3 regions of the Shewanella sp. ALD9 genome follow, and region 2 is predicted to be linked to each of the others. Evidence: predicted binding sites of a transcription regulator. Region 2 holds the regulator's gene; each other region holds the start of a gene.
The links. The regulator FliA, encoded in region 2, starts transcription of late flagellar genes. The targets are predictions, from matches to a motif close to CTAAAGNTNNNNNNNNNNNNGCCGATA.

Region 1 (11,112 bases), on a different contig from region 2:
CTGATCTTCAACACCATCGTTGGCATTAAACATCAAGTACACACTGTGTAAATTCCCTTCTGCGCAAATTCCTAACTGTTCACGAGGCATAACTTGGTTACCCATATTAACTTCATCCATCTTAATACTAAATGTCGGCCTAAACGGTGATAATTTAACGTTTTGATGTTATTCGACGGCGATTAACATCTCTTACCAGTTAAGCTAATCATTAGATTAACTTAATCAAATTTAAATTACTTGAAGTGTACTCACATTTAGCCCGTTTGTAATACATATTGTATTCATATTCGTGCAGATAACAGCTTGATCATTCATTACAATTGTTAACGAACTCACTAGAGTTAAGGGCCAAAAAGTAAGCCCTAAATCAGATATTTAGCCTATGTCATCGTAAAATTAGCCATTATTTTGCAAGCATGAGGTAAGTATCTTATTGCTGGGGTGTTTAAAGCAGCGTTATTACAAGTTAATAACGTACTGTTAGCAACACTTTTAGCAAACAAAGGGTAATTTGATAACCACTTTCCCCGAACTAAGGTTCACTACAGGCTGGACAATTAAAATTACAGCATTGATAGTTAATTAAAAATCACCAGTGGATGCGCTGTAATATTTATGTCCACTCGTTGACCGGGCATTAACGTCGTTGATTGGCTACTGACGTCCAAAATATCATCGCCAATTTGGACCTGATAATGACATACCGTACCAAGGAAATGCCTTTCGACAATGCATCCTCGGCCATTGATACAAGGATGTAACTCAATTTGCTGTGGTCTCAATAATAATTGCCCTTGGCTGCCAACAGGTAAAGACAATGCTTCTGTGCTGCTAAGATCGCCCAAAGAATAGTGCACTTGATGGCTGGAGGTGACCGTAACAGGTAAATAATTACCTGCGCCTAAAAAGTCGGCAACGTAGCGATCAGTTGGTGCACTGTATAAGGTTTCGGCTTTACCATGCTGAATAATGGCGCCATCCTTAAATAAAGCCAGTTTATCTGCAAACACAAATGCTTCATCTTTACTGTGAGTCACAAACACGGCACTGACATTACGTTGTTTCAATATGGCGCGAATTTCTAACATCATATCGTTACGAACTTGCGCATCGATATTGGAAAAAGGTTCATCTAGCAATAATAATTCTGGTTGATATGCCAATGCACGTGCAATCGACACTCGTTGCTGTTGACCGCCTGATAATTCATGCGGGTAACGCGATGCCAACCCGGTTAATTTAACCAACTCGAGCATTTCTTCTAATCGAGCTAACCGCGCAGTACGATTGAGTTCGTTAACCCCAAATAAGATATTGTCTGCCACGGTTAAGTGCGGAAATAAGGCATAGTCTTGAAAAATCATTCCCACACCACGTTGCTCGCTCGCAACAAACACACCATCACCACTCAGCGTTTGCCCATTGATGCTGATGCAACCTTTGCTAATGGCTTGTAAGCCCGCAATCGCGCGCAGCAGTGTTGTCTTGCCGCAGCCACTGGGGCCTAATAATGCGACAATTTCACCTTGCGCCAAGGTAAGATCTAAATGGCGCAACACCACTTGACCGTGATAATCGCTGCAAACATTTTCAATGGTTAAGGTTGACATAATTAGCCTTGTTGCTCCATAGAGCGATTAAGATAAATCAAGGGTACAAGCCCAACTAACACAATCACAATAGCGGCCAATGCGCCATGTTCTAGTTTTTCATCTGAGACAAATTGGAAAACATAAGTCGCCAAGTTTTCAAATCCTATAGGACGCAATAATAACGCTGCGGGTAATTCTTTCATGCTTTCAATAAACACTAACAAAGCACCGGCAAAAATCCCTTTGCGTAATAAAGGCAAATGTACTCGCCATAGTAGCTGAGTAGGCGTTCGTCCTAAGGTAATACACGCCATGTCTAAAGAAGGGGAAATACGTTTATAACTGTTTTCTAAACTGCCGATGGATATAGCAATAAAACGAACACAAAAAGCAAAAATCAGTGCAAACACGCTGCCAGTCAGCAATAAACCTGGGCCTTGGGCGCCAAACCAATCGTAAATATCGTTAATCGCAAAGTCGATAAACGTCAGAGGTACTAATACACCAATCGCCAACACCGTTCCCGGTAAAGCATAACCAGTACTGCTCAATCTTGCGGGAAGCTGATCACTTTGTCGCGGACTCACACGGCGTACAAACATTAATATCAATGATAGGACTACGCACACACCACTGACAATAGCGGCAATATATAAACTGTTTAGGCTATACTGCCAAAATCGAACATCCCAACTTTCATTGAAATAATCGAGAGCATATCCACACAACACAATGAAAGGTAATAAAAAGGCTGTAAATAACAAAACAGCGCAATAGCCTAATGCGACCCAAGCCATTTTTGGTGACAACACATATCTGTCAGCTTCATTAAGAGAAGATTGTTTTTGAAATAATTGTTGTTTCCGCCGGGCAAAACGCTCAACCCCAATCATAGAAAATACCACTAACAGCATAATGGCTGACAGCTTTGCTGCCGCGGTTAAACTGCCATAGCCGAGCCACGTGTCGTAAACTGCTGTGGTTAATGTCGGTACAGCAAAATAACTCACGGTGGCAAAGTCTGCTGCGGTTTCCATTGCCACAAGTGCAACGCCGACAGCCAAAGCGGGTCTTGCCATTGGCAGCGCAAGACGCCAAAAACTGCGCCACGGACTACATCCCATGACACGCGATGCATATAACAAACTGGAAGACTGCTCCATAAACGCAGTACGCGCTAATAAATAAATATAAGGAAACAATACTAACGATAATATTATCGCTGCTCCGCCAAGACTGCGTATCGCGGGAAAGTAATAGTCGTGGGGAGATTGCCAGTCAAACCAAGCCCTCAATACACGTTGCACCGGACCTGCATAATCAAGCATGTCGGTATAAACATAAGCCACAATGTAGGCTGGCATCGCTAACGGGAGAAGGAGTAGCCATTGAAAGTAACGGCGAAAGGGAAAGTCACAACGGGCAATTAACCAAGCAGCAGGAATCGCTAAAAGTAGGCTTCCGAGTCCAACCAACAACATAAGCAATAAACTATTGACTATGTATGTCGGTAGCACTGTATTGAATAAATGGCTAAATACAGCTTGATCAGGAAGAGTGGACTGCACAATTAAGGCAATCAGTGGCAAGATTAATATTGCCGTAATAAAATAACCAGCAAGCGACCAGCTTCTGGTTAAACCTAAAATCATAAATAATACCGAGTTAACTTAGCGCACCATCAATAAATCTATCAATCTATCAATCTATCAATCTATCAATCTATCAATCTATCAATCATATCGATAATGCGCTGATAATGTTTAAACAAGCTTCAATTAAAGATCAAATTTCACTTCATCAAGCAGTTTTACAGCGTCTTGATGGTATTCAGCCAACTTATAGATAGGCAAACTATCGGCTTTAAAATCACCCCATGACGCCACTAATTCAGACGGTTCGACATCAGCCTTTACCGGATATTCCATATTAACTTCAGCATACATTTTCTGTGCAACGTTTGAAGTAAGAAATTCCATTAGCTTAATCGCATTATCTTTATGCGGTGAATGTTTGGCTAATGCCATACCTGATACGTTTACATGAGCACCACGGTTCTGTTGATTAGGAAAGTTAATTTCAACCGCTTCAGCCCAGCTTTTCTGATTTTTATCCATCAGCATGTTGCCATAGTAGTAGCTGTTACCGATAGCAATGTCACACATGCCTTCTTTAACTGCTAATACTTGATCACGATCATTGCCTTGAGGCTTACGAGCTAAATTAGCTTTTACCCCTTCTAACCAGGTTTTCGTTTTCGCTTCACCGTCATGGGCAATCATCGACGCCACTAATGCGACGTTATAAGGGTGTTTACCGCTGCGGGTACAAATTTTACCTTTGTATTCTACTGAAGCTAAGTCTTCGTAATCGATGTCAATTTTACCGCTACGCTCTTTTGAAGAATACAGATTACGAACACGCATCGTCAGCGCATACCAATTGTTCTGTTGTGACCGATATTGAGGGGGAATATTGCTATTAATCACCGCACTGTCGACGGGAGAAACAAGATCTTTTTCCACTAATTCCATTAAGCGAGAGAAGTCAGATGTTAACACCACGTCAGCGGGAGATAGGCGACCTTCACGCACCATACGTTCTGCAATGCCATCTTTAGCAAAAACAACCTTTACGTCGACACCACTTTGCTCGGTAAACTTTTCTAGAATAGGTTCAATCAGGAAAGCTTGGCGATAAGAATAAACCGTTAATGCATCTGCAGCACTCACAGAAGAAGCAACACAAGCCAAGCCTAATAATGCGACACTTTTTAGCAATTTCATTAATCAACGCTCCTTAACTGAATCAATATTCCGCCGCCATCGGCGCAATTGATAATGGTTATCAATTGCAACAGGGTAAGTGATCATATCAAAAGGAGCAAGTGCTGTTTCACATTCAGCGGTTAAAACGCCAAGGCTAAAACATCAAATTGTTATGCTGTAAGCCAATATGGCAAGCTTAAGCCACTATCATGGAATTATGATTGACCAAAACACTACCAGTATTTTTCGACCGTAATTTGTCCAGGCGCTCGTCGAAGATTTTTTACTAAGCCTTTTTCAACTAAAGCGGTTTGCGCATCATTTATCATTCCTGGGTTACCACAAATCATCACTTGAGAATGTTCCGCATTAATCCCTAAGCCTGCTTTCTGTTCAATTAATCCGCTGCTAATGCCATCAGGAATACGACATGATAAGCCTTCGGGATATTCTTCACGGGTCACAATGGGAATAAACACAAACTGTTGAGGATATTGACTAATAAACTGTTTAATCGTTTCTAAATAAGCTAAATCTTCACCAAGTCTTACACCATAAACTAGCACGACTTTTTCAAAGCGTTGCCAAGGCTCATCGGTTGCAAGCATAGAGATAAAAGGCCCCACTGCAGTGCCTGTTGATAACAGCCATAGGTGTTTACCTTGCAATGCCCCTTTAGGCACCTCATCTAAGGTCATAAAACCGGTCGCTTTGGGCGTGATTTGAATGGTATCACCTGGGCTTAATGCTTTTAGATCTGGAGATAACTGACCATCCTCTACCGCAACAGCCAGCACCTCGACATAATCAGTCCCGGGGGGATTTACAAGCGAATACGCACGCGCGACACGTTTATCATCACGCATTTGGCTGAGCTTAATAAACTGACCTGCGATAAAAGGTTCGACATCGGCTTTGATACGCAACGAGAATAATTTATCATTCCAATCAATGCGTTTTAGCACGGTACCGGTAATCCACATGACTTTGTTCCTTTTAGACTGGCGTATGTATTTACTATAATACCAATCTATACAGATATTTGCTTAATTAAAAGCCTCCCCGATTTATATCTATAGTGAATAATCACACGCGATTAACTCACTTAAAAGAACAGAGCTAAGTTTACGTAGTTGATGAATCTTGCTTAGCTGAATGGGCATCTAGGCGGTCTTGTTGAAACTGAGCAAGTTTTTGCTGTATGAGCTCATAGGTTTGATCGACTCCTACTGCAATATCGCCTTCTAATACTTTGAGCCCAGATAAGATATCGCTAGCCTCTTTAAAACCTTGATCAATAGCATCACCAATTTTCACCATAAAACTGCTAACTTGCTCATCAAACCCCATGGATTTATTTTGTTGTTGATGTACCGAGAAGAAATTTGTGGCAAAGCTGACAATACGATCGGCTGTCGCTTCAGGAGAGTAATCCACTCCACTTTCAATACTCTTTTGGACTGAGTTCTCCCCCAGTGTTGGCGCAAGCTCTTCATTAATGGCTTCAATCGCGGCACGGTAAAGTAATGCCATAGACTTATCACCCGCAGCAATACTGACTTCTTCTTGCGCCGCTAAAATCGAATTATTCATCATTTGTCGACTTAGCTGATTACTGGTTAACTTAGGCTCAACCGGGGAATTTTTCTCAGCTTGGTGGCTTGATGAAGTTTGCGATGTATTAACTGTTTTATTGTCACGCAGTGGACTGGCATTACTGCTATTTGATTGTTTAATTTCCATGATATTAGCTCGCATACAATGACCGATAGCTTAATTATCGACCAAAAAAATCATTTCTAAAGTCATAAATTAAAACAATTAAGAGAAATTTATTTATATCAATTTTACTAAAGAATAGCCTGTTGATTAACATCATCAATTTAACTTGCCCAAATGAACATCTGCTAATATGGTAATCAGATTGATAGCCAAATAGGAATAACAACATGCCGCAACAACATTGGTTCATGTGGGGAATAGATATTTTTTCTGGTCTTTTCTTAGTGTTATTTTGGTTATTACTGATCGCTGTAATTTACATGTTTATCGCTGATAAACTGCAAACCAAACAAGCCATTCGACACAACTACCCTGTTATCGGTCGATTTCGATATATATTTGAAAAACAAGGTGAGTTTTTTAGACAATACTTTTTTTCTCAAGATCGCGAAGAACTGCCGTTTAATCGAGCCGAACGTAGTTGGGTATATCGCGCAGCTAAAAATGTTGACAGGACAATTGCGTTTGGGTCGACACAAGTTCTGGATAAACCGGGTGCGGTAATGTTCATGAACTCAGCATTCCCCGTCAGTGATCATGACACTCACCAAACCATCGCAGTAATCATTGGTCCTGAATGTAAACACCCTTACACAACCGATAAAATTTGCCATATCTCGGCCATGAGCTTTGGTGCCTTGTCTCGCCCAGCCATTACAGCACTATCCCATGGTGCAGCAAAAGCAGGCTGTTGGCTCAATACTGGCGAAGGTGGGTTAAGTCCTTATCATCTAAAAGGACATTGTGATTTAGTGTTTCAGATAGGTACCGCTAAATATGGTGTGCGTAACGAGCATGGTCATTTAGACCCACAAAAACTGACCGATATTGCCGCTCATCCTGAAGTAAAAATGTTCGAAATTAAATTAAGCCAAGGTGCTAAGCCTGGCAAAGGTGGTATTTTACCGGCGATAAAAGTCACCGAAGAAATCGCAACCATTCGCGGTATCCCAGCAGGACAAGACTCCATAAGCCCCAATGGCCACATTGAATTACATAATGTTGCTGACATTGTCGATATGATCAATCAAGTAAGAGATATCAGTGGTAAACCAACCGGTATTAAAGCGGTATTAGGTGACATGTCATGGGTTACAGAATTTCTAGATGAAATTGAACGTCGTGGTATTGAATATGCGCCAGACTTTTTTACCTTAGACAGTTCAGATGGTGGTACGGGCGCGGCACCACAAGCCTTAATGGATAATGTCGGCTTACCATTGCGCCAAAGTTTACCGTTACTGGTTGATTTACTTAATGAACGCGGCTTTAAACAACGCATTAAAGTGATTGCGACCGGTAAAATGATCATGCCGTCATACGTGGCATGGGCATTAGCCACTGGCGCCGACTTTATTGCTTCAGCTCGCGGAAACATGTTTGCCTTGGGCTGCATTCAATCGTTACAGTGCAACCGAGACACCTGCCCAACCGGTATAACGACCCATAATATACGATTGCAAAAAGGCTTGGATCCAAAAGATAAATCTGCACGCGTCGCAAACTACAATCATTTCTTACATTACGATTTAACCATGATCGCACATTCATGTGGTGTAACCGACCCAAGATACTTAACCCGCCATCATGCCCGAATAGTGCAATCAACGGGTGTAGCGGTCACTCTCGATAAACATTACCGACATATGCAATAAATTAAACCTCAACCCCAGTGAATAACTTGGGTGCGCTGAGCGGATTACTGGGGGGCACTCAGCGGATTACTTTGCCGAATTTAAGAATAGGTGTACAATATACTTTGATATCGATCACAATAAGCAGTATTAATGTGATTTTAAAGAGGCATCAATTCAGGGGATTTCGTGTTGAACATAAAAACGAATGCAGCAGATCTAAATGTCAAAAGCTTAAGTTTAAGCTGTAAAAACTGTAATCGAATGACAGAAATCGAAGGTGAATTTGTGTGTTTTGAACAAGGAAAAATCAAACGCTTAACTTTAGATCCTTCTCCAGCTGCACTCATAAAAATGGTCTGTATTGGTTGGCAGAAAAAGTAAGCTTTTGATCATTAGTAGCAGCACTCGTTACCATTGAATCAACTCACTATAATTCCTATCTTCTTCCAAGTATTTGATACCGTAAACCAGCCAAATACTAACGACTAAAGTCATTTGAACATGTCAAAATACATCCGTTGATATCACTTTATCTGCATAATGTGCAAATCAATGAACCAACATAAGTTGATTAACGCGATGTAAACTAAGAAAGCATGTCCTGCGGATCATCACTTTGTTTAATAATGTTTTTATCAAGGTCTTTGTTCATTGCTTTAGCTAAAGTGAGTCCTCGAGTCGTTACTCTCAAACCGGCACATAAGTCGTTATAAACTATTTTAATAGCATCATCAGACATGTTACGCGTTTTAAGCATTGCCATAATAGCAAACCAATCGGTTGTCACTTGATGTCGGGTGCCTTCTAGCGCCGCAATTAACGCAATATTATGCACAAGTCACCTCCATACACGAATTCGCACCTTTGATAAAATCCAATTGATTGAAAAATAAAGTTATCTGGAATAAATAACCCACAAGTTAGGCTATAGATTAACTGCGTTGATCACTGTCGTCAAAAGATTCATTCGCGTTAAATATATCCAGACGATTTAAACACCGCTCAGCGCTGTTAAAGTAGTCAGATACTGAGTGTTTACGCTATAGAGAGATTTTTATTTGTGGCAACGACAGTATTTTACCCGACAACATCATAGCGCGATATCCATTGACCAACCCTTAATCATTTGGCAGATCTTTTTGTTCATGTTGAATATGCCAAAGCCGAGCATAAAGCCCTTGTTGAGCTAACAAACTGGTATGAGTTCCATGTTCAACAATCTTACCTTTACTCAATACAACGATTTGGTCAGCATCAATAATGGTCGATAAACGATGGGCGACCACTAAACTTGTATGGCCTTTGGCTGCATCTCGCAAGGCGCTCAAAATGGCTTGCTCTGAGCGTGAGTCTAATGAAGATGTGGCTTCATCGAACACTAAAATAGGCGCTCCTTTCAACACCGCGCGTGCAATAGCAACACGTTGCTTTTCGCCGCCGGAGAGCTTTAATCCTCGCTCACCGACCTTGGTGTTACCTTTATCCGGCAATGATTCAATAAAGTCACTCAAATGAGCCAATTTAATCGCCGCGAGAATCTCATCGTGAGTCGCATCTGAGCGACCATACCTAATATTTTCATAAATAGAATCATTAAATAACACAGTATCTTGCGGTACCACGGCGATGGCTCTTCGTAAGGCCTGTTGGCTAAGTTGACGCACATCAATACCATCAATAGTGATAGACCCACGGTCAACATCATAAAAGCGGAATAACAGTTTAATGATAGTTGACTTACCTGCGCCACTGTCGCCCACTACGGCAATTTTTTTCCCTGCTGGCACATCAAAACTAACGCTGTTTAAAATAGCGCGTTGGTCGTAATGAAAGCTCACATCAGTAAACTTTATTGCCCCGACAGTTGGACTGGCTTCAATAGCATCGACGCGGTCTAACACTTGTGGTTGTTTGTCTAAAATATCAAACATACGTTCAATATTGGCTAATGCCCCACGGATCTCACGGTAAACAAAGCCTAAAAAATTTAATGGAATGAACAGCTGCATCATAAAAGCATTAATGAGAACAAAGTCACCAATTGTCATCGAGCCTTGGCTCACTTCATAAGCCGCCAGCGCCATCATAGCCGTCATCGCAACAGCAATAATTAATGCTTGTCCACCGTTAAGAGCAAACAATGATAAACGGTTTTTTCGCTTTGCAACTTCCCATTGTTCAAGTGCGGAATCATACCGTTGTGACTCAAATTCTTCATTGTTAAAATATTTTACAGTTTCATAATTTAACAAGCTATCGATTGAACGCGTATTAGCCAGCGAGTCAGCTCTCGCAGCATCGCGCACATAACCGGTGCGCCACTCTGTCGCCACAATTGAATAACCAATATAGGCCACCACAGAAAATAAAGTGATCAGTGCAAAACTGGCGCCATAGTTATAAAAGAAAATACCGATCACTAAGGCAATCTCAAGCAGGGTTGGCACAATATTAAATACCATAAAGCGCATTAAAAAACTGACGCCACTTGTGCCGCGTTCAATATCACGAGACAGGCCGCCAGTACGGCGATCTAAATGAAAATCAAGATCGAGCCGATGTAAATGTTCAAAAACGGCTCTTCCAAGGCGGCGAATAGCGCGTTCGGTAACACGGCCAAATAACGTATCTCGTATCTCGCCAATTATAACATTCAGCAAACGTACCATGCCGTAAGCTAGCACCAATCCAACAGGAACTGCGATGAGCTGGGCTGAAGATTGCTTATCAAGCGTATCGACTAATTCTTTCAGAATAAATGGCAGTGCAACACTCGCAATTTTAGCAACGATTAAGCAAATCATTGCTAACAACACTCGTGCTTTAAATTCTAATAAATATGGCCATAATAATCTTAAAACATGCCAATTTAACTTCCCTACCGGGCCTTCGAAATACGCAGAAGGTCTCATTTATGCTCCAATTAATTACCACTGCTATAGGCAGTTCGCCACGACCTAATATTGATTGTCTTATTATATGTCATTTTCTAATCAGACATCGGTCACATTACTATGGATTAAGCCCACACTCATGTTTATCATAAAAGGGCTATTTGAGCGTCAGGTAAATAGTACTTTAGAACTATCAATGAATGAAATCACACAGACTAAAATACTACTTTTTAAATTTTTTTAGTCATTTTATGCTTTTTTAAGCTAAATAGAGTTATTTCTGTCAGCAGAATTTGTTACTCTTCAAGCACAGATAAACGCCTGTTTGATAATAAACAAACAACGATTTACTAGTTTAAAGGATGCTTTATGTTGGATAGCTCGAAAATTCAATACCCACCATTACAACTAATACAAACATGGGTATGGATGATGA
Region 2 (11,112 bases):
GCTATAACGGGTTTTCTTAGAACGCCCCATTATTTCCATGGTTTTCACCATACGTTCGAGTCCTTTTATCGCCAAAAACTCAGTCTGAACAGGAATAATAATGTGATGACTTGCTGCTAATGCATTAACCATTAACACCCCTAATACTGGCGGACAATCGATAATAGCAACATCATATTTATCTTCAAGCAATGACAATAAGTTACGTAACACCAACCCCATTCCTTCTTGATGACCTAGTGACCTATCAAGTGTCGCTAACGCCATATTAGCCGGAATGATATCAAGCCCTTCAATTTGAGTTGGAAGCACATTTTGTAAAATAAACTCTTGGGTCAGTGTTTGATGATTCAAAAAAACATCATAAAGCGAGCAAGGCACTTCGTCTGAATCAATACCTAAGTAATAGCCCAATGAAGCATGAGGATCGGTATCGATTATCAACACTCGTTGGCCACGTTTAACCAATGCTCCGGCTAAACTGGCTACTGTGGTGGTTTTACCTACCCCACCTTTTTGGTTAGCTACCGTCCATACTTTCAAAGAAGCCTCTCAACTCATTATAATGATATTGTTATGGTAAATTGACTACTGCTTGTGTTGTTTATCATCGCGGGTTGTTACACGGATGCCACCATTAGGTAAACGGATCACTTTAACCCCCTGAGCATCTTCTGACACTATGACTTCTTGATCATTTTGTTCAGCAGAAACATCAGTATCGTGCTCAACCTTATCAATATCAGTAAGCGGTGCATCATCTAAAGAACCCGGACCAAACAGCACACTTTGTGCTTGTTTTTTTCCTGCTGACGCTATGATTGCTTGAGTTTGTTCAGGATGTTGAGTTAACCAATTAGCAATATTCGCGGCCTGATCATCGGGTACCATCAATAACACTTGAGACGCCGTTAATCGTGCTACATCCTGCTCTAATAACGTCACTTTTTGATCAGCGTCAATATACAAACCCGCTAATACTACTATGGCAATAAAGGACAAAAAAAATCCCAGTTTTTGCTTCGTCCGCAATGAGTATTCTGGCTTAGCCACGACTAGACTCTTTTAAAATAGCTTCAGCCATATTATCTAATGAAATAGAGTGAGTTGCGATACCGGTTGATGCTACAGCTTGAGGCATACCATATACCACGCAGCTTGCTTCATCCTGCGCCCAAATAGTGGCACCGACAGACTTTAACATTCTGGCACCTTCTCTACCGTCTGCGCCCATTCCCGTTAATACAACCGCTAAAACATCACCGCCAAAAGCTTTGGATGCTGATGCAAAAGTAATATCAACACACGGCTTATAGTTCATTTCTTGGGTTCCGGAAATGACTTTAAGTCTTCCAGAAATACCGCTTCGCTCAATCATGAGCTGCATGCCTCCAGGCGCTAAATAAGCACAACCAGGGCGCATGGCATCACCATTTTCGGCTTCTTTTACCTCAATTTTACACAAGGTATTTAAACGAGCTGCAAAGGCTGGAGTAAACGCCGCAGGCATATGCTGTATCAACACTATGGGATGAGGATAATTTGCAGGAAATGCAGTTAATACTTTCTGTAATGCTACTGGCCCACCGGTTGAAGTCCCGATGAGTAACAATTTATATTGCTTACCACTGGCCCGAATAGACGATATTGTAGACGTTGTCGGATTAGCGCTCTGACGATCTGCTAAGGTTGTGGATAAACTGGAACGAGTCGCTACAGGCGTTGTTGTGGAAGCTAAACGACTGCTTAGCGGACGACGAGGCGTATTGATATCTGGAGCCGCAATCGTTGAACGACGAGATTCTGGTAATGAAGTAGGTGTTAACGAACTTGGCCGATATATCCTACGTCGACCTAATGCTTTAATTCGTTGCTGTAACAAAAGAATCGCATCGTCTTTATTGGTTGCTATATCTTCAAAACGTTTTGGCAAAAAATCTAATGCACCTGCTTCTAACGCATCAAGTGTCGCTTTAGCACCATCATGAGTTAACGATGAAAACATTAAAATGGGAGTAGGATTATTAGCCATAATTTCACGGACAGCAGTTATACCGTCCATCACAGGCATTTCAATATCCATCGTAATGACTTGAGGCTTTAACTTTGCAGCCATATCAACAGCTTCTTTGCCATTAACAGCAACGGCAACGACTTCGAGATCAGGATCTTGATTGACAATCTCACTGACTCGACGTCGAAAAAAGCTAGAATCATCTACAACTAGTACTTTTATGGCCATTTAATTCCTTAAATAATGGAACTTTTATTTTTATTTTATTTTTTTGCTTTTAGCGTAATGTTTTAGCAGTCCTGGCACATCTAAAATCAGTGCAATACCACCATCGGATGTAATTGTCGCACCCGCCATACCTGGAGTACCTTGTAACATACTGCCAAGCGGTTTAATGACCACTTCTTCTTGTCCAATCAATGCATCTACAACAAAGCCAATTTGCATCGTGCCAAGCTGAACAATAACCACATGACCATGCTTCTTATCACCATGTTTAAATGTTGATTTTTTACTGTGCAGCCAATGTTCTAGGTAAAATAATGGCACGGCCTTATTACGGAAAATCACCGTCAATTGACCATCGACTATATTGGTTTTTGTTAAATCTAAATTAAAGATTTCATTCACACTTGATAATGGTAGTGCAAAAACTTGATTAGACACATCAACCATCAATGTTGGCATAATAGCCAAGGTTAATGGCACTTTAATTTCGAGAACAGTACCCTTACCTTTCATTGAGTCAATATAAACAGTACCGTTAAGTTGGTTGATGCGGGTTTTCACCACATCCATGCCCACTCCACGGCCTGAAATATCTGAAATTTCAACTTTGGTTGAAAACCCTGGGGCAAAAATCAAATTGTAAGCTTCGTTATCGGTCATTCTCGAGGCGGTATCTTCATCAAGCACACCACGACTTATCGCAATTTGTTTTAGCTTCTCAGGGTCCATTCCCGCGCCATCATCCTCAATTTTAAGCAGGATGTGGTCACCTTCTTGGCTAGCCGATAAGGTAATGGTACCGGTTCGAGATTTACCGCTAGCTTCACGAGTTATCGGCATTTCGATACCGTGATCGACTGAGTTTCGAACCAAGTGGACTAAAGGATCGGCTAACGCTTCAACTAAGTTTTTATCAAGGTCGGTTTCTTCACCAATCATGATTAAATCAATTTCTTTATTTAAGGTACGGGCTAAATCACGAACAACACGCGGGAAACGACCAAAAACTTTCTTAATCGGTTGCATGCGGGTTTTCATCACCGCACCTTGTAAATCAGCCGTAACCAAATCCAGGTTTGCTAGCGCTTTGGACATCTCCTCGTCTTCACGATTAATGCCTAAACTAACCAATCGATTACGCACTAACACTAACTCACCAACCATATTCATGATTTGATCTAAACGAGCAGTATCAACACGAACCGTTGTTTCACCTTGTGGGACAGACGCCGCTTTAGCAGGTGTTTTGTCTTTTACAGGTTCAACCTTTGGAGCAACTACAGGGACTGATGTCGCTACTGGTTTAACAACAGGAGCTGGGCTAACTTTTGCTGCTTGCTCAGGAGCAACGGCTTTAGAAGGTTGAGCTGGAGGAGGCGTTTGCGATTTAGCAACTGGCGCAGTACCTTTTCCGTGTAATTCATCTAAAAGACGTTCAAATTCATCGTCAGTTATTTCATCAGAATCAACAAGGGGTTCAACAATAGGCGTTGCAGCAGGCTTAGTTGGAGCTGCAGGTTTGGTTTTAGCTTCAAATGAACCTGAGCCATGTAATTCATCTAATAATGCTTCAAACTCATCATCAGTGATTTCATCGCTACTACTTGCGGCAGGCTTTGAATCAATATTGTCTTTTTTTACTTCAGAAGGTTTAGCTGCAACAGGACTTTTACCCGGACCATGTAAGGCATCAAGCAACGCCTCAAATTCTGACTCATCAATGTCATCAATACTGCCAGTGTCAGATACTTCCGCTGAGGGAATGCTAATATCTTCAACATATTCAGGATCACTGAATTCAACAATATTTTCAATTGGTTCTGGCTCATCTGCCGACATTTCTGAAGGTAATGGCGCACCTGAACTTAATAATTTGAGTTTAGCAAGTAATGCAGAATCAGCAGGGTCTTGTGATTCTCCCTGTTGAGTTTGAGCAAACATGGAATTAATCGCGTCGACCGCTTGCAAAATAATATCCATTAATTCTGCATTTACGCCACGTTTACCGGTGCGTAATAAATCGAACGTGTTTTCAGCTTCATGACACACGTCAACCATCGGTTTTAGACTTAAAAAACCAGCCCCACCTTTAACAGTATGGAATCCACGGAAAATAGCATTGAGTAAATCACTGTCATCAGGATTATTTTCAAGAGCAACTAGCTGCTCCTGTAGAAGCTCTAAAATCTCGCCAGCTTCAATTAAAAAGTCCTGGAGTATCTCTTCATCAACATCAAAAGACATTAAATTGACTCCTAATTAGAAACCCAGACTTGATAGCAGATCGTCTACTTCATCTTGACCTGTCACCACATCTTCACGCAGTTCAGCATGCATGATGGGACCTTCTGCTTCTATTTTATTTTCGTTTATAGTTGGCAATGATTCGGTAGTATGATCTCCGAATACCGTTAGCATTGAGACCAGATTACTTTCTACTTCACGAACTAAATCAATCACTCGACGGATCATTTGCCCCGTCAAATCTTGGAAGTCTTGCGCCATCAAAATTTCATTTAATAACTCGCGAAGACGATTAGAATCATTTTCACTATGTAACATAAACTGCTGAACATCATGACAAAGTGACTTAAACTCACCCATTTCTATGTCACGACGCATCAATTTATCCCACATTGGCGTCACTGATTGTATATTGCTAATGATGGTATCGGCCAAAGGTAGACATTCTTCAACTGCATCCATGGTTTTATTTGCGGCTTGTTCTGTCATGTCGATAACATAGTTCAATCTTTCTTTAGCATCTGGTATTTCGGTATTGGCTAATTCAGATAAACGGTTATCAACTTGAAAATCTTTTAGTGCACTATGGAGTTGTCGAGTTAGCTTACCAACTTCTTCAAAAAGCTCACGCTGCAATGGCGTTGCAAGCTCTCTGATCATTTCATCGGCTTTATCTTGTTGACCCAAGGTAAGCAATTCAACAAGTTCTTGGGCCTGTTCGAGAGTGATTAACCCCGATATTGATGCCTGCATGACTTATCCTTGCTTATGCGAGTCGTTCAAAGATTTTGTCTAACTTTTCTTTTAACGTAGCTGCGGTAAAAGGTTTTACGACATAACCATTTACACCGGCTTGCGCTGCAGCAATAATCTGTTCACGCTTAGCTTCTGCAGTTACCATTAGCACAGGTAAATGCTTTAACGAATCATCTGCACGGATTGCTCTAAGTAAATCAATACCTTGCATTCCAGGCATATTCCAGTCTGTTACCACAAAATCAAAATCGCCTTTTTGTAACATAGGTAGGGCTGTTGAGCCATCATCTGCTTCTTGGGTATTATTAAATCCCAAATCTCGCAACAAGTTCTTAATGATACGCCTCATTGTTGAAAAATCGTCAACAATAAGAATCTTCATATTCTTGTCCAAGGTTTCCTCCGGTGAGCTGACACTCGTTTGCTCTAGATAAGTTATTATTCTTGTGTCCAATGCTTGAGTTTCGCTTTTAATCTGAGCATTGCCTGACTTAATATCTGGCTTACTCGCGATTCGCTAACTTCAAGGATGGCACCGATTTCTTTTAAATTTAATGCTTCGTCGTAATACAACGACAACACTAATGCATCTCTTTCTGGCAATGTCTTAATTGCTTCAACCAATGCAGATTGGAATTGAATTTCAGCAAGCGAGTCAAAGGTTTCATCTGGCGTTTCGTTGTCTGTGATTAACACATCTTGCGACACACCAAGGTCTTCTATGCCTATGATTTTACCAACAGAAACATCATTTAAGATATGATGGTATTCATCGAGAGACATATCAAGTTTTTCAGCAATTTCTGTATCATTGGCATCTCTTCCAAGCAGTTGCCCCAATTCATCAATTGCATGTGCTACTAGACGATTATTACGATGAACTGAGCGCGGAACCCAGTCACCACGTCGAATTTCATCTATCATTGCACCACGAATTCTGATGCCTGCAAAGGTTTCAAACTTGGCCCCTTTACTGTTATCAAATTTAGATGAGGCCTCAAGTAACCCCATCATCCCAGCTTGTAATAAATCATCAAGTTGCACCGATGCTGGTAATCTTGCCAGCATATGATGAGCAATTCTTTTTACCAACGGTGCATACTGTTCAACAATAGACGTTTTGTTATCGAACTGAGTATACGCGGCGGCTTTATTCACTCGTTCTTCCTTCTTGTATCGGCTTACGTTGTACAAGACGTTCAACAAAAAACTCTAAATGACCACCTGGCTGTTGTGGAACTGGCCAAGTCATAATTTTATTGGCTAATCCATGATAAGCAATAGCTGAAGGCGACTTAGGATACGCTTCAACAACTAACTTTTGCTTACGAACAGCTTTACGTAAATTTTCATCGAATGGTATTGTTGCCACTAATTCTAAAGCAACATCTAAAAATCTATCCGTCACTTTACTGAGTTTAGCAAATAATTCCATACCTTCTCGTAAACTACGTACCATATTTGCCACAATTTTGAAGTGGAACACACCATGTTCACGACTTAAAATTTTAATCAGCGCATAAGCATCAGTAATTGATGTTGGTTCGTCGCAAACGACTATCAATACATCCTGTGATGCACGAGAAAAACTCAGCACCATGTCTGATATACCAGCAGCAGTATCCACAATTAAAATATCGAACTGAGTTCGCATTTCACTAAATGCACGGATAAGTCCAGCATGTTGTGCTGGCGACAACTCAACCATCGCTTGAGAACCCGATGTGGCAGGAACAATACCAATACCTTTAGGTCCACGAACAATGATGTCATCTAATTCGGCATCTCCGGACAAAACATGAGATAAATTTTTCTCAGCACGTATCCCAAGCATGACATCGACGTTGGCTAAACCTAAATCGGCATCAAGCACTAATACGCGTTTGCCTTTTTCAGCTAGTGCTACCGCAGTATTAATTGACACACTGGTTTTACCCACTCCGCCTTTACCACCGGATACGGCAATTACTTTAACTTTATCGTTATTTGGTTGATTCATCATACGTAAACCACTTGCTTGATCCCGAGTCATATCTTTACTCAAATGCATAGGCTGTGTCATTAGACCACACTGTGTCTTGTGACGATTGTTGTTCTGTTTCATTTAACGCCGCGAGAGCCTTTTTAGCCAACTCTAACGTATCTGCTACTTTCATGTCCTCAGGAACACGTTGACCGTCAGTAACATAGCTTAATGGTAACTCATTTTGAATCAATACGCTCAATGCACCTGCAATTGATATCGATTCATCTAACTTTGTTAAAATCGCACCCGCTAATGGAATTCGTTTAAAATGTTCTACAGCATCTTGTAACACACGACGTTGACCAGTCGCAGATAAGACTAAGTAGCTCCGAATTGGGATCCTACTATTTGCTGTTAAATTATCCAGTTGCTGATATAAGCGCATATCTCGCTGTCCCATACCTGCGGTATCAATTAATACTAACTTACGATTTCTAAATTGATATAAAATTTGTTCTAATTCGGTTAAATCATGTGCTTGCTTAACCGGACAGCCCATTATTTTGCCATAAGTCGCTAATTGCTCATAGGCACCAATACGATAATGGTCGGTGGTAATCAATGCTACCTGCTCTGGGCCATGATGGGCGGCAAAGCGAGCGGCTATTTTAGCTAAAGAAGTTGTCTTACCTACACCGGTTGGACCAACAAACGCCACAACACCACCACGTTTAACTATATCGTCGCCTTGATTGTCGAGTAAATTGGCTAAACTTTGTGGTAATGCTCTCACTAAATCGGCTGGGGTGTAGTGTTGACTTAGCCCCGCTAGTTTAGCAGCAACGGCTGGAGAAAACTCTGCTGCAATCAATTTACTTTCTAGCATTGCGCCAACAGGATCGGTACGCTTTTTTTGATCTTTCATCAACGATGAAACTTGATGGGTCAATAAGTTACGCAATGAAGCCATTTCTTCGCGCAGAGCATCCATATCAGCAGATTGATTTTTATTGGTTTTTTTAGCTTGCTCTAGTGCCGCTTGCGATTGAAAAGTTGATGCTGGTTTAGCAGCCTTTGCCCCTTGTAATTGGCGGGCCCATTCTGGTAAATCCGGTTCATCTTGGCTGACAGACATTTGTTGTGTCATGCGATTATGTTGTTTTTGAAGTAAGGCTTGTAAAGAGTCGGCCTCAGGAGGTGGGTTCACCTTTGATTGAGCTTTCATCACAGGCTTAGCGCCTAATGACACCCTATCGTCACTGACATCCATAAAACCGGTAGTCGGCGCTTGTGATGCGATGGCGGCTTTAGGTTCATCATAATCTACAGCAGCGACAATTTCGATTCCGCCAGTGACTTTTTTATTTGACATAATGACAGCGTCAGAACCTAAGGTTTCTTTTACTTGAGCCAATGCAGCGCGCATATCTTTGGCAAAAAATCGTTTAATTTTCACTTATGCACCTCTATAAACTGACGTTATCACTATTGGCCTACTGCAGAAACAATTCTAATTTGTTTCTCGTCCGGGATTTCCTGATATGAAATCACTCGTAAATTTGGAATAGTGTATTTAACAAATCTTGACAGCGTTGACCTAAGCATACCCGATGTCAATAAAATGGCTGGTTGTCCTACCATTTCTTGCTTCTGTGCAGCGTCTAATAATGACTGCTGCATACGCTCTGCAAGACCAGGTTCAATATTAGGTCCTTCACCGCCAGTCGCCTGCATAGACTTATGCAACATCTGTTCCAACTCTGGCGCCAATGTTATGACAGGGATTTCGAGTTCTGGTCCAGAGATTTCTTGTACGATCATACGTTTTAACGCTATACGCACTGCTGCCGTTAATACTTCAGTGTCATTGCTCTTAGTACCGTACTCTAATAGTGTCTGCACTATGGTGCGTAAATCTCGTACCGATACCCCTTCATTCAGTAAGTTCTGCATCACTTTAACAACTGATCCCAGAGGCATGACATCTGGTACAAAACCATCCACTAATTTAGGAGAGTTCTTAGCAAGCATATCCATTAACTGCTGGACTTCTTCGTAACCTAATAACTTAGCAGCATTATTACTCAGTAACTGGCTTATGTGAGTCGCTACAACCGTTGCAGTATCAACGACGGTATAACCTAAAGTTTGTGCATGTTCACGTTGCTCTGGCGCTATCCAAACTGCCTCTAAACCAAAAGCTGGGTCGCGAGTTTCAATACCGTCTAGTTTACCGTAAACTTGGCCAGGATTAATGGCTAATTCACAATCATGCCTAACTTCAGCCTCACCCACTACGACACCCATTAACGAAATTCGATACGCATTGGGTGATAAGTCTAGATTGTCACGAATATGCACCGCTGGCACTAAAAAACCTAATTCTTGTGACAGTTTTTTACGTACGCCTTTGATCCTGCCTAATAATTCACCACCTTGAGACTTATCAACCAGCGGAATTAAGCGATATCCGACTTCAAGACCAATAGTATCAACATGGCGCACATCGTCCCAGCTTAAATCTTTAGGTTCTTTATCCTTGCTCTCAACCGGCCCTTTAGTCGCTAACGTTAATGCAGCTTGCTTTTTGTCAACATTACGCTTGTAAATAAAGTACGCTGCACCAGCGGTAATAAATGCAAATGTCAAAAACGCAACATGAGGCATACCAGGCACAATACCCATAATAAAGAGTAACCCAGCAGCAATGGCTAATGATTTATGACTGTCAAACATCTGACTGAACATCATTTGGCCCATATCGCCTGACTCGTTTTGACGCGTCACCATTAAGGCCGCGGCAATAGACAGCAATAAACCGGGAATTTGTGCAACTAAACCATCACCGATGGTTAGTAAGGTATAAATTTCAACCGCGCTAGAAAAGTCTAATCCATGCTGGATCATACCAATCACAAATCCACCAATCATATTGATGACTAGGATCATGATCCCTGCAATGGCATCACCTTTAACAAACTTTGAAGCACCGTCCATCGCACCGTAGAAATCGGCTTCACGAGTTACTTCAGCACGGCGGATCCGCGCCTGGTCTTGGGTTAATGTGCCAGCATTTAAATCAGCATCAATGGCCATTTGCTTACCCGGCATTGCATCTAAGGTAAAACGAGCACTCACCTCAGCAATACGCCCCGCACCTTTAGTTACCACTGCAAAGTTAATGATAATAAGGATAATAAACACCACTAAACCAACGGCATAATTGCCGCCAATAACCACAGAACCAAAAGCCTCAATGACTTTACCCGCAGCGGCACCACCATTATGACCTTCAAGCAATACAATACGGGTAGAGGCGACGTTTAGAGCGAGTCTTAGTAACGTTGCAATTAATAATACGGTAGGGAAAGCAGCAAAATCGAGTGGTCTGTCAGCATAAATAGCAACTAAGAGTACAACTAAAGCCAACGCAATATTGAATGAAAACAGAATATCTAGCAAAAAAGCAGGAATAGGTAAAACCACCATTCCTAACGCAGCAAGTACTAATAAAGGCGTTCCGATCCCTTTAAAAGTAGATACTTTCATTTGTTTCATTTGGCCAAAAGCTGCTTTTGCATCCATATTAAGATGAACCCTTTATGTCAGATCACGGCGTCAATGGACTATTATTTGACGCGAATAGACATACAAAGCAAAAATTAAGCCACAAATATTATCTATCTAAAATAGATTAGTTATTAGTGCTTTAAATCATCTGGTATGGGTTGTTTAAGCGGGATAGGTTTTGGCCTACGACCTTTACCTTTTTGATATTGCCTAAGCTGGAATACATAAGCCAAGACCTGCGCAACAGCAGTAAATAAGCCTTCTGGCACTTGTTGATCCACTTTAGTCGTGTGGTAAATAGCACGAGCCAACGGCGGGGCCGATACAATAGCAA
Region 3 (11,112 bases), 790 kb from region 2:
TAGAGTTGCTCTGTCATTGACACTGTTTGGCCACTGATACTTTGAGCCGCATGCTTAACCCTGTCGGTCGCACCAGCCACATCACCCATAATATGTTGTAATTTGTCGATGAACAGATTGAATGCGCTGCCTAATTGGCCAATCTCATCCTCACTGGTGATATCTAAACGTTTGGTTAAATCACCTTCACCTTTAGCGATATCATTAAGCGATGACGCCATATTTTGAATTGGCACCACCATTTTATGGGCCATCACTACCACGCCAAAAGCAGTAATCCCCGTAAGACCTAAAGCAATTAATAGAAACATGAATGCTTTTTGATTCATCTCTTCAGTTTTATAGGTTTCATACCCGCCAATAGACTCTTCAATATCATCAATATAAGCGCCCGAGCCTAACATCCAATTGGTATTAGGGATCATTACTGCGAAACCGAGTTTTTCAACAAGCTGCTCGCTACCCGGTTTCTTGAAGTAAAAGGAAAAATTACCCGCACCCGATTTAGCCGCATCTAATAGCCCAACAATAATCTTGGTGCCATTAGGATCGGTCATATCGATTTTATTTTGCCCTTCAAGTTCAGGCATAGTCGCATGAAAAATATTGACGCCGGCATCATCATACATAAAAAAATACCCTGCACTGCCAAAACGTAAATCTCTTAATGCATCATTCACGCTGCCTTTATCACCCAGAGCCAACTGGTATTCGATAACCCCTTGGGCAATTTGAACCGATTCTTTTAGTTGATTTTTACGTTCTGAAATTAACTCACTGCGAAAATTATCAACATCTTTTTTCAGCGATGAGCCTTCATTAACATAAAAAATACTCAGTAGTACGACGAGGATTAACGAAAGCGGAATTAGCGATAACCCCAGTAGTTTATTGCGTAGGGAAGATCTCAACATAGTGGCCAGCCTTTTGAAGGTCTTTTAAGGTAATAGTCTATCAATATAATAGTCTATTTATTATAGATGGTTAAGCTAACAAACTATTGCAACTCAATAAAGTGAGACCTATCGCAAAGTCATCCAATATAATAACCTTTTTACAACATTGTCAATCCACTGCCCATTGCTGCAAATCCTATTACCAACCATACAAGACCGGGCTTAAAGACTTTTAATATACTAAAACCAATGATCACTAATGCCATGTCTAGCGGCATGATCACCGCACTAGTAAACACAGGTTGATAAAGTGCTGAAAGCAATAAACCAACAACGGCTGCATTTACCCCCGCTAACGCACCGGCTATGGCAGGATGTTGGCTAATAGAATGCCAACTTTTTAAGCCCACCAGCATCAATAAAAAACCTGGAAGGAAAATAGCTAACGTCGCCACTAACGCACCCAAAATAGGAGATTCTAACCATAAATCTGCCCCTAAAAAGGTTGCTAAGGTAAACATAGGGCCAGGAATGGCTTGCGCAAGTGCATAGCCAGTTAAAAATCGATCTGGGGTAATGTATTCACCGACACTGGTTTCAAGCAAGGGCAATACCACATGCCCACCGCCAAATACTAAACTGCCCACTTGGAAGAATTGCGCAAAAATCTGTCCAAGACTGTCAGGTTGATTGATCAAATATAAAGATGCTGCGATGCCTATAATAAATAACGCTAACCAAGCATAATTAAGCTCGATAGCAGGTGTGTCTGGCGTAATACGCTCACCCCGAGTCATCAACATGACTCCAACAATAGCGGCCACAACTAGTACGCCAATTTGCATTAATAATGAAGGCATTAATATGACAGCAACGGCGGTGGCAGCCATGAGTATTTTAGCGGTTTTTCGTTGACAGAATTGATTGAACATTGACAAAGTCGCATCCGCTACGACCACCACTGCCAGTAGCTTTAAGCCATGAATAGCCCCCTCTACGGCCGTTATCTCCAACCATTGAGCACTGGTCACAGCAAATAAAAACATCAGTAAAAAAGACGGCAAGGTAAAACCTAAAAAGGCGGCTAATCCGCCCAATAAACCACCTCGGTGATATCCAATTGCAAACCCTATCTGGCTTGAGCCTGGCCCAGGCATAAACTGACTCAGGGCGATAAAACTTGAATATTGTTTACCGTCTAGCCATTGTAAGTCGTCAACAAATGCTTTTCTAAAATAGCCTATGTGAGCCGCAGGGCCACCGAAACTGATTAACCCTAACGCTAAAAAGCGACTGAAAATTTGCCACATCGTCCTAGTACCTTTTTTATGTTAATAAACAATGTTATGACATTGAGATGACATTTTTATGATGACAATATATACCACAACCTAACAGCTACCTTTGTTCGATATAACCTATAATTTAGCGACACCAAACGAGTACTTAATTTCGATTATAAAACACCTTAATTGATAGCAAAGACTATTACAGCTGTTCTAGCATAACCAGTACTTCAAAATGATCGGTATGAGGAAACATATCAAACATTTGAACTTTGGTGATTTGATAACCCGTAATGCACTCTAAATCGCTCATTAAGGTGTGTGGATTACAACTAGAGTACACGATTGCTTTAGGCGCAAACTCACTCAATAAATCGCATAATGATTTGCCTAATCCACGCCGAGGTGGATTGACAATAATAAGATCCGGTTTATCTTGAGCAGATTGTCCTTTAGCAAAATGAGTTGAATCGAGTGCACTAAAATCCACTTGCGTAAGCCCTAGTTTGGTTGCTGACAAGATGGCACATTCTATTGCTTCAGATTCGATCTCAATTCCAGTTAAACGGGTATTGCTGTTAGCGCAATGAAGCCCAAATCCACCGACACCACAAAATAAGTCCCAAATATAGTTCGGTTTGAATTCAGTAACCCACTCCCTCGCTATTTGATACAACTGGGCGGCAACCTCCGGATTAGTTTGAAAAAAGCTTTTTGGCCGTATGAACAACGGTACATTATTAAGTTGTTCTTCTAATCGTGTTGTTTCCGTTAAAAATATTTCCCTTTCGCCTTCTAGAATAGCCATGTGGATTGGCTGAATATTGGCCGAGACTAAGGTGATTTCGGGAAACTCTTGTAATAATTGGGGTAATTCTCGTTCAATTCTCACGATGGCTTGGTCACTACGTAATACAAAACGCAGCATAAACTGGCCACTACTTTGGCTGCGAGTCAATAAAATAAATTTTAGCTCGCCTTTGCTTTTATCGACCCGATAAGGCGGTATACCAGCTTGCTGCACAAATCGTTCTAAACGGTGTAACAATAATTGCATATCTTTAGGGTATAACGAGCAGTCACATAAACTGACCGGCTCCCCTTTAGGATTAACCAAACCTAAAATAGGTTTGTGAGCTGCACCTAAAACGACCATTTTGGCTTTATTACGAAAACCTGATTCTGCGCTTAATATTGGCGCTAACCATTGTTTAACTGAGATGCCGCGAAACAAATCGGTTAATTGTTGTTGCTTTACACTCACTTGCTCAACCATAGGTAGTTGAATATTGCGGCATGACAGACAATCGCCACGCTCAAAATAATCACATTTCACAGCTGCTCGCCTCTCCGGAATTTAACATGGTAAATGCTTGATCACACAGTTGCTTTAATTGTTGTAAGTTTTCAATAGTGCCACCTACTTTACAACGCATCTGTTCAGGAATACTCAACGCTTGCTGATGTAATTGCTGGCCTTGCTCAGTAACATGTAACACCCGCACGCGTTCATCTAACTCACTGCGACCACGGCTCACTAAGCCCTTGCCTTCTAAACGCTTTAGCAAGGGCGTTAACGTTCCAGAATCTAGATGTAATTTTTCACCTAAGGTTTTAACACTAATCCCCGGCTCTTTCCAAAGTACCATCATCACTAAATACTGAGGATAAGTCAGCGATAACTCATCTAATAATGGTCGATATGCGCGGATCATCGCATTAGTCGCACTATACAATGAAAAACACACTTGATTTTCAAGTGCTAGCGGGTTTTGCGCTGAAGGTAATTGAGACTCAGTAAGCGCTTTATTAGACATAGGCTTCACTCCACTAACCAATAATATGAGTTAATTATAACATTGGTTGTGCGCAACCTATAATCAAAAAAAGCTCAACGAATGCTTTTTAGCAAAAATGTGTCAAGCATTTTGATTTTCAGCCGATATACTATTACCATCCGACTTTATATTAAGGTTAACCATGTCAATTAGTGTTAATTCACCGTCTTCAATGCCAACAACGATTGATTCTGGCAGCAGCTTAAAAGTGGCCGTAATGGCTAAAGAACAGCAAAAGATTGAAGGTCAAATGGCATTGCAGCTCATTGAAGCAGCGCAACCACCTGCGCCGCAGCCCGTTGGCAACAGTGGTCACAATGTTAATACCACGGCGTAAATGCTTATAGCCCTAGAGAATCTGTTCCTAGGGTTAATCATGCCATCACAACGGTAAAGATCTAGGCATCATTCGAGATAAACATACCTTGAACATCGTATTAGTATCGAAGCCATTTCAACGCATCATCTTCATCGTCGAAATATTTTATCTCGCCCGCAATAAACCAACTACCGACTTTGGCCGCCCATTCTTGCCAATCTCTATTGCCCAAAATCGCCACTCTTTCAAACTCAGATTTGTGCTTTAACCCCAGCTTTAAATCATCCCACGCGGCGCGTAAATCCCAGCCGTCGAGCTCGGTAGCATCGAGAAATAAACTCACTTTAGGTTGATCAACTTGGCTTAATGCCCCCTCTAGCATAGGGGTAATGACGAGATAGTCTTCGTGGGTTAATGTGCCAATGGCTTTTAATGTCACAAAAAACACATTTTCAATTCGGTTTATGCCTATCGATAAACCATGTTTCTTCATATCCATATCGTGACTCCTTTAACTATCAGCTTACTATCCGTTTACCATCCGCTTACACATTTACATGCACACGGCTATCCATAAAGCTTATGCATGATTATATTTTAACCAACCATACAATGAAGTGTGTGCCGGACTGCACAAAAAACTAATGGGAAATTAAAATTGAGGTTTATCTGCATCATATTCAGAGCATCATTTTGGTAAAAAATACCGCGTTATAAATAATCGCAAAATACCTTTTTTTATCCGAAATCGGCGAAATGATGCACTGTTATGAATGGGTTATCCGACGGCCATCGTCTTTAGATAATTGCGAAAATATCACTGCGGCTAACATTGTCATAAGACCAACGGTAACGAACGTCAGTTGGAAAGCGCCAAGTACTGTTCCCCCTGTACCGCTGCCGACATCGGTACTGAAGCCACCGAGCAAAGCACCTGCACACGCAACCCCTAAACTTAATGATAATTGACCTACTACCGACAATAGACTGTTACCGCTACTGGCATTAACATCATCAAGATCTATTAAGGTCACGGCATTCATGGCCGTAAATTGTAACGAGTTAATCGCGCCAAGAATCGCCAACAGAGCTAATAGCAACCAGTAAGGAGTTTGTTCGCTAACCAAGCCCATGGTCGCCAGCATAACGCCAAGCGCCAAAGTATTCGCGGTAAGCACTACTCGATAACCTAAGCGTTCGATAATCGGTCGAGCCACTGATTTGGCCATTATTGCTGCAGCGGCCAGCGGCAGCATACTCATTCCAGCCTGAGATGGTGAATAACCCAGTGCAACTTGCAGCAACAACGGCACCAAGAATGGCAATGCACCACTGCCCAAACGCGCAAACAGATTACCAAAAAGACCAATAGCAAATGTTTTGGTGTTGAATAGCGATGGCGAAAACAGTGGATTACTAATACGACCAGCCCGCAGCCAATATGCTATCAAACACGCCATACCACCAAATAACAGCAACATCACCCGTAAGTGCGGCAAGTGCAGTTCGCCGAGTCCTTCCATAGCGATGGTGATCAATAACATCGCAGCCCCAAACAACAAAAATCCGAAGCTATCGAAACGTGATTTTTCCTTACCACGCAGATCTGGAATGAACTTCCACACCGCATAACAACCGACTACACCGACAGGCAGATTGATCAAAAAGATCCAATGCCATGTCAAGTATTGCACCATCCAACCGCCCATCGTTGGACCAAGCAGTGGCCCCAGTAAACCGGGGATGGTGATAAAGCCCATAATCCGTACCAATTCCGAACGTGGATATGCCCGCAGCACTACAAGTCGGCCGACTGGCAACATTAAAGCACCACCTAACCCTTGTACCACCCGAGCACCAATCAACATGTCTAATGAATTGGACAATGCACAAAGCAATGATCCAAAGCTGAACAATAAGATCGCACCAAAGAAGATTTTTTTGGTGCCAAAGCGATCAGCGATCCAGCCAGAAGCAGGGATCAGCAATGCCACGGTGAGCATGTAAGCGATAATCACGCCTTGCATACGCAGCGGGTCTTCATTTAAATCACTGGCCATAGCGGGTAATGCAGTATTAAGGATCGTTCCATCGAGTGACTGCATGAAAAAAGCAATGGCAACAACCCAGGGCAACCCGCGGGCAGTATCTGCATCAAGAACTTGGTTATCGGACATGGAACCTCCTTTTACCACAGCAGTGTAGCGACCCCAAGTAGCGCAAACAACACAGCACAACCGCGATGAATCAGTTTCATGGGCAATTTGTTAGCACTAAAATGCCCAGCCAGCACAACGGGGACATTAGCAATTAACATTCCCAATGTCGTGCCGATGACAACCCATGTCAGTGCTTGGTATTTTGCCGCTAAGACTACTGTCGCAATTTGAGTTTTATCCCCTATTTCAGCAATAAAAAACAAAATAAACGTCGCAGTAAAAGCACCGAGTTTATAGAAGCGATTATCATCATCATCCATTTTATCGGGTATCAGCACCCATAGTGCAATAGCAAAAAATGACCCGGCCACCAGATAGGTCGCCCATTGTGGATCAATCCACGTAATGGCCCATTGACCTAACCATGCAGCAAGAAAATGATTTAATAATGTGGCGAACAAAATGCCTGAGATTATAGCGGTTTTATTGCTAAATCTCACCGCGAGCAGTAAGGCTAATAATTGAGTTTTGTCGCCTATTTCAGCGATGGCAACAGTAAGAGTTGAGGCGAATAAAGCTTCCAATGTGATATTCCTAGGGGTAAATGACAACTAAGCACGAGCCACCGCATACCCCTTGATGCAGTTACTGTGCTTAGGTCTCGCTTGGTAAAATCACTGATTAACAGTGTGTTACTGTCTGCACCATGGCGTGAGGCCAATTATGTTGATACAGACATCTTGTGTGCCATAACAGCAAGACAAGATTAGCTACTCCCCTAAAACAAGTCGCATTATAACGATTAAATAATTTTATTCAACGCACTCATTTTACATTGTAAATTCGACATATAAATAACCTTACCCTAATCGTAACGCCGTAATGCTACGCTATTGCAATAATCACGTGTAAAAAAGTTTGGTCTATTGTTGTGTAATTGTTTATAAACATAGCTGTTAGCCTTTAACAGTCAAAGATCCTTGCCTGCTCTGTCACCCTTCTGCTAATGTCCGACACAAATAAAATAATAATTAAACAGGACGTTTTCTGTGAATTTTAAAACTTTAGGTTCTATTTCGATTGTCGCGGGAACGGCAATTGGCGGAGGCATGCTAGCGCTACCATTAGCAACAGCAGCTTTGGGGATGATCCCCGCATTAATCTTATTAGTGGTTATTTGGGGTTTATCGGCTTACACCTCGTTACTGATGTTAGAAATTAATCTTCATAGTGGTGTCGGCGATAACGTCCATGCCATTACCGGTAAAACACTGGGCAAAGTCGGCCAGCTCATTCAAGGTGGCTCATTCCTTAGCTTATTATTCGCCTTAACCATGGTGTATCTAATGGGAGGGTCATCGCTATTAGAAACCCGTTTACAACCCATCGGCATTAACATGAGCAACCAAGTCGCCGTCATACTGTTTACGGTTATTTTTGGTGGCTTGATTGCCATTGGTGTTAAATGGATTGATAAAGTATCACGTATTTTATTTACTTCTATGGTGGTGCTGCTGGTCATTGTGGTGGCATTTCTATTACCAGACGTTAATTTAATCAGTGCATTAAACAATTATTCAACCGATGTGGCTTCGGGCACCGCCCTGCAACAATTATGGTTAGCAGCCATCCCAGTGGTATTCACTTCATTTGGTTTCCATGTGTGTATTGCCACCATTGTGCGCTACTTAGAAGGTGATGCTGCATCACTTAGAAAAGTGTTATTAATAGGCTCGACCATTCCACTGGTTTGTTACATCCTGTGGTTGCTCGTAACGCTAGGTTCTTTAGGCGGCGAAACAGTTCATAGCTTTGGTGGTTCACTGCCTAAACTGGTTGCTGCTTTGCAAGGCTTAGCCCAGTCACACATTATCAGCCAAGCAATTGATCTGTTTGCCAACCTTGCATTGGTGACCTCATTTTTAGGTGTCACCATGAGCCTATTTGATTATGTCGCCGAACTGACCCGAGCTAAAGATGACGCTGTTGGTCGTGCTAAAACATGGTTGATAACCTTTATACCGCCGCTGTTATGTGCGCTTTACTACCCAGACGGATTTTTCAAAGTGCTTGGTTTTGCAGCCATTCCATTAGTGGTGATGATTATCTATTTACCCATTGCGATGGCATTAAAGCAACGCGCGCAGAAAATGGGCGGATATCAAGTGTCTGGTGGCACATTGGGGCTTATCGCCGCAGGATTACTGGGCACATTAATTGTTGTGGCGCAGTTGATGGTGGCATTAGCCTAAATCGGATGACTGATAAAGTGGATTTGTAAGCGAGTTTTTCAAACGCTGTTAAGATAGTAAAACATTTGTTAAAGTCAGGCTTAGCCTGACTTTTTTGTTTTTATGGTCCGACGTTTTTATAGTCCGCCAACACTGACCTAGATGATTAAACAAGAAATCGACACGACTTACGGCAATATTGATTACCCGTGAACACCCCAAATGGAATTATTATAATGAAAAAATGGTTATTAACTGTCGCTATGGCAGCCAGCTTTGGCGCTGCGGCAGATGAAGGTATGTGGCAACCACATCAACTTCCCGCAATGGCTGATGAACTTAAAGCAAAAGGCTTAGAAATAAGCGCTGATTCAATTTCAAAATTAACCGAATTCCCAATGAATGCCGTTATCAGCCTGGGTGGTTGTACCGCATCATTTGTGTCGCCAAAAGGCTTAGTGGTTACCAACCATCACTGTGCCTATGGCTCAATTCAGTACAACTCCACCCCAGAAAAAAACCTCCTTAAAGACGGATTTTTAGCCAAAACTTACGCAGAAGAATTACCTGCGACACCTGGTTCACGTATTTTTGTAACTGAAGCGGTAACCAATGTTACTGATAAAGTTAAAGCAAACCAGATGGATAAAGTGGGTAATGAGTTTTATAAAGGTATAGAACTACAAGAAAAAACCTTAGTTGCTGAATGTGAAAAAGAAGATGGTTACCGTTGCCAGGTGTATAGTTTCCATGGCGGCCTAGAATATTATCTTGTTAAGCAGTTAGAAATTCGTGACGTACGTTTAGCCTATAACCCAGCCGCTAGCGTGGGCAAATACGGCGGTGATATCGATAACTGGATGTGGCCTCGTCATACTGGAGACTTCTCATTTTATCGTGCTTACGTATCTAAAGACGGCAAGCCTGCCGATTTTAGCAAAGACAATGTACCGTACGAGCCAAAAAGCTTTTTAAAAGTATCAGCTAAAGGCGTTAGCGATGGCGACTTTGTGATGGTTGCTGGCTATCCTGGCCGTACCAACCGTTACCGCACAGCCGATGAAGTTAACAATCAGTTTAATTGGGCTTATCCAGAAGGCAAAGTCCTACAAGAGCGCATGATTAGCATCATCAAAGAAACAGCTTCTGAAGGCAGCGACGAACGGATTAAATACGAAAGCTTGATTGCTGGTTTAGCTAATTATGCTAAAAACTTTACCTCGATGATTGAGTATTATGGAAAATCAACCATGCTCGCTGATCGTGAGAAAATAGAAAGCGATTTAGCAAACTGGATTGGTAAAGATAAAAAACGCCAACAGCAATATGGCGAAACACTATCAAGCTTAGAAAAGTTAGTGGCAAAGAGTCAGCAAAATCAGCAACGTGACATTTTATTAGGTTACATCGGTTACACCACTATGGTCACTACCGCACGTGATTTGTATCGCTTAGCTAATGAGAAAACCTTAGCTGATATGGCACGTGAACCAGGCTACCAACAACGTGACATGACCAACTTCACTTCAAGCATGGAACGGATTGATCGCCGTTATGCTGCCAGTGTCGATAAAGCCCTGCTAGCCGATTTACTGACACGTTATGCTGCACTACCTGCAGAGCAGCATTTAGCCGCTTTAGATAAAGCCTTTGGTATTAGCAGCAAGTTCGATGCTAAAGCATTAGCTAAAACACTCGATAAAATGTACGCCAACACCAAGCTAAACAATAAAGAAACTCGCTTAGCATGGATGAACAAATCGGTTGCCGACTTTAAAGCATCTAACGACCCATTCATTCAATTTGCAGTACAAACCTATGATGCTGACATGGCGCGCGAAAAAGAGCAAAAGCAATTAGAAGGTGACTTAATGAAAGTACGTCCACAATATATGGACGCTATCATTGCCTACAATCGCGAGTTAGGAAAACCTGTTTATGCTGATGCAAACTCAAGCCTGCGTGTAACGGTAGGTAACGTGAAAGGTTATTCTCCACAGGATGGTTTAGTGGCGGTGCCTTTTACCCGCTTAGAAGGCATTTTAGCCAAAGACACTGGTGTTGATCCTTTCGATGCGCCAGCTAAACAACTTGAGCTGATTAAACAAAAGCAATACGGCGATTACTACGTCAAAGCGGTTGACTCTGTACCGGTTAACTTCTTATCTACCCTAGACACAACGGGTGGTAACTCAGGCTCACCCACCTTAAACGGTCGTGCTGAACTAGTGGGTTTACTGTTTGATGGTGTGTACGAAAGTATCATTGGAGACTGGGGATACGACTCACAAAGTAACCGTTCTATCCAAGTAGACAGCCGCTACATGCTATGGGTAATGCAGTATTTAGATAATGCTGACAACTTATTAGCTGAAATGGAAAT

Region 1: CXF88_RS03270 (DUF5610 domain-containing protein) is a predicted target of FliA. The motif match lies at 6,142-6,168, and genes of this name have one in related genera.
Region 3: CXF88_RS06900 (cytoplasmic protein) is a predicted target of FliA. The motif match lies at 4,101-4,127, and genes of this name have one in related genera.

What each region holds. Positions count from the first base shown of each region.
Region 1 is NZ_PJCD01000001.1:698,717-709,828, reverse strand. It holds gene CXF88_RS03295 (Dyp-type peroxidase) at 1-105, opposite strand, end outside; gene CXF88_RS03290 (ABC transporter ATP-binding protein) at 582-1,616, opposite strand; gene CXF88_RS03285 (iron ABC transporter permease) at 1,616-3,247, opposite strand; gene CXF88_RS03280 (Fe(3+) ABC transporter substrate-binding protein) at 3,374-4,381, opposite strand; gene CXF88_RS03275 (ferredoxin--NADP reductase) at 4,597-5,346, opposite strand; gene CXF88_RS03270 (DUF5610 domain-containing protein) at 5,489-6,106, opposite strand; gene CXF88_RS03265 (FMN-binding glutamate synthase family protein) at 6,313-7,800, shown strand; gene CXF88_RS03260 (hypothetical protein) at 7,972-8,163, shown strand; gene CXF88_RS03255 (hypothetical protein) at 8,369-8,617, opposite strand; gene CXF88_RS03250 (ABC transporter ATP-binding protein/permease) at 8,901-10,694, opposite strand; gene CXF88_RS03245 (hypothetical protein) at 11,046-11,112, shown strand, end outside.
Region 2 is NZ_PJCD01000002.1:2,353-13,464, forward strand. It holds gene CXF88_RS03485 (ParA family protein) at 1-543, opposite strand, end outside; gene CXF88_RS03490 (membrane anchored protein in chemotaxis locus) at 589-1,053, opposite strand; gene CXF88_RS03495 (chemotaxis response regulator protein-glutamate methylesterase) at 1,046-2,242, opposite strand; gene CXF88_RS03500 (chemotaxis protein CheA) at 2,273-4,486, opposite strand; gene CXF88_RS03505 (protein phosphatase CheZ) at 4,502-5,239, opposite strand; gene cheY (chemotaxis response regulator CheY) at 5,253-5,636, opposite strand; gene CXF88_RS03515 (RNA polymerase sigma factor FliA) at 5,681-6,400, opposite strand; gene CXF88_RS03520 (MinD/ParA family protein) at 6,393-7,274, opposite strand; gene flhF (flagellar biosynthesis protein FlhF) at 7,279-8,664, opposite strand; gene flhA (flagellar biosynthesis protein FlhA) at 8,694-10,793, opposite strand; gene flhB (flagellar biosynthesis protein FlhB) at 10,910-11,112, opposite strand, start outside.
Region 3 is NZ_PJCD01000002.1:791,954-803,065, forward strand. It holds gene CXF88_RS06880 (methyl-accepting chemotaxis protein) at 1-914, opposite strand, end outside; gene chrA (chromate efflux transporter) at 1,055-2,206, opposite strand; gene rlmC (23S rRNA (uracil(747)-C(5))-methyltransferase RlmC) at 2,385-3,518, opposite strand; gene CXF88_RS06895 (MarR family transcriptional regulator) at 3,508-3,999, opposite strand; gene CXF88_RS06900 (cytoplasmic protein) at 4,163-4,357, shown strand; gene CXF88_RS06905 (STAS/SEC14 domain-containing protein) at 4,458-4,838, opposite strand; gene mdtD (multidrug transporter subunit MdtD) at 5,107-6,516, opposite strand; gene CXF88_RS06915 (TMEM165/GDT1 family protein) at 6,528-7,082, opposite strand; yybP-ykoY riboswitch at 7,179-7,289, opposite strand; gene CXF88_RS06920 (aromatic amino acid transport family protein) at 7,548-8,750, shown strand; gene CXF88_RS06925 (S46 family peptidase) at 8,966-11,112, shown strand, end outside.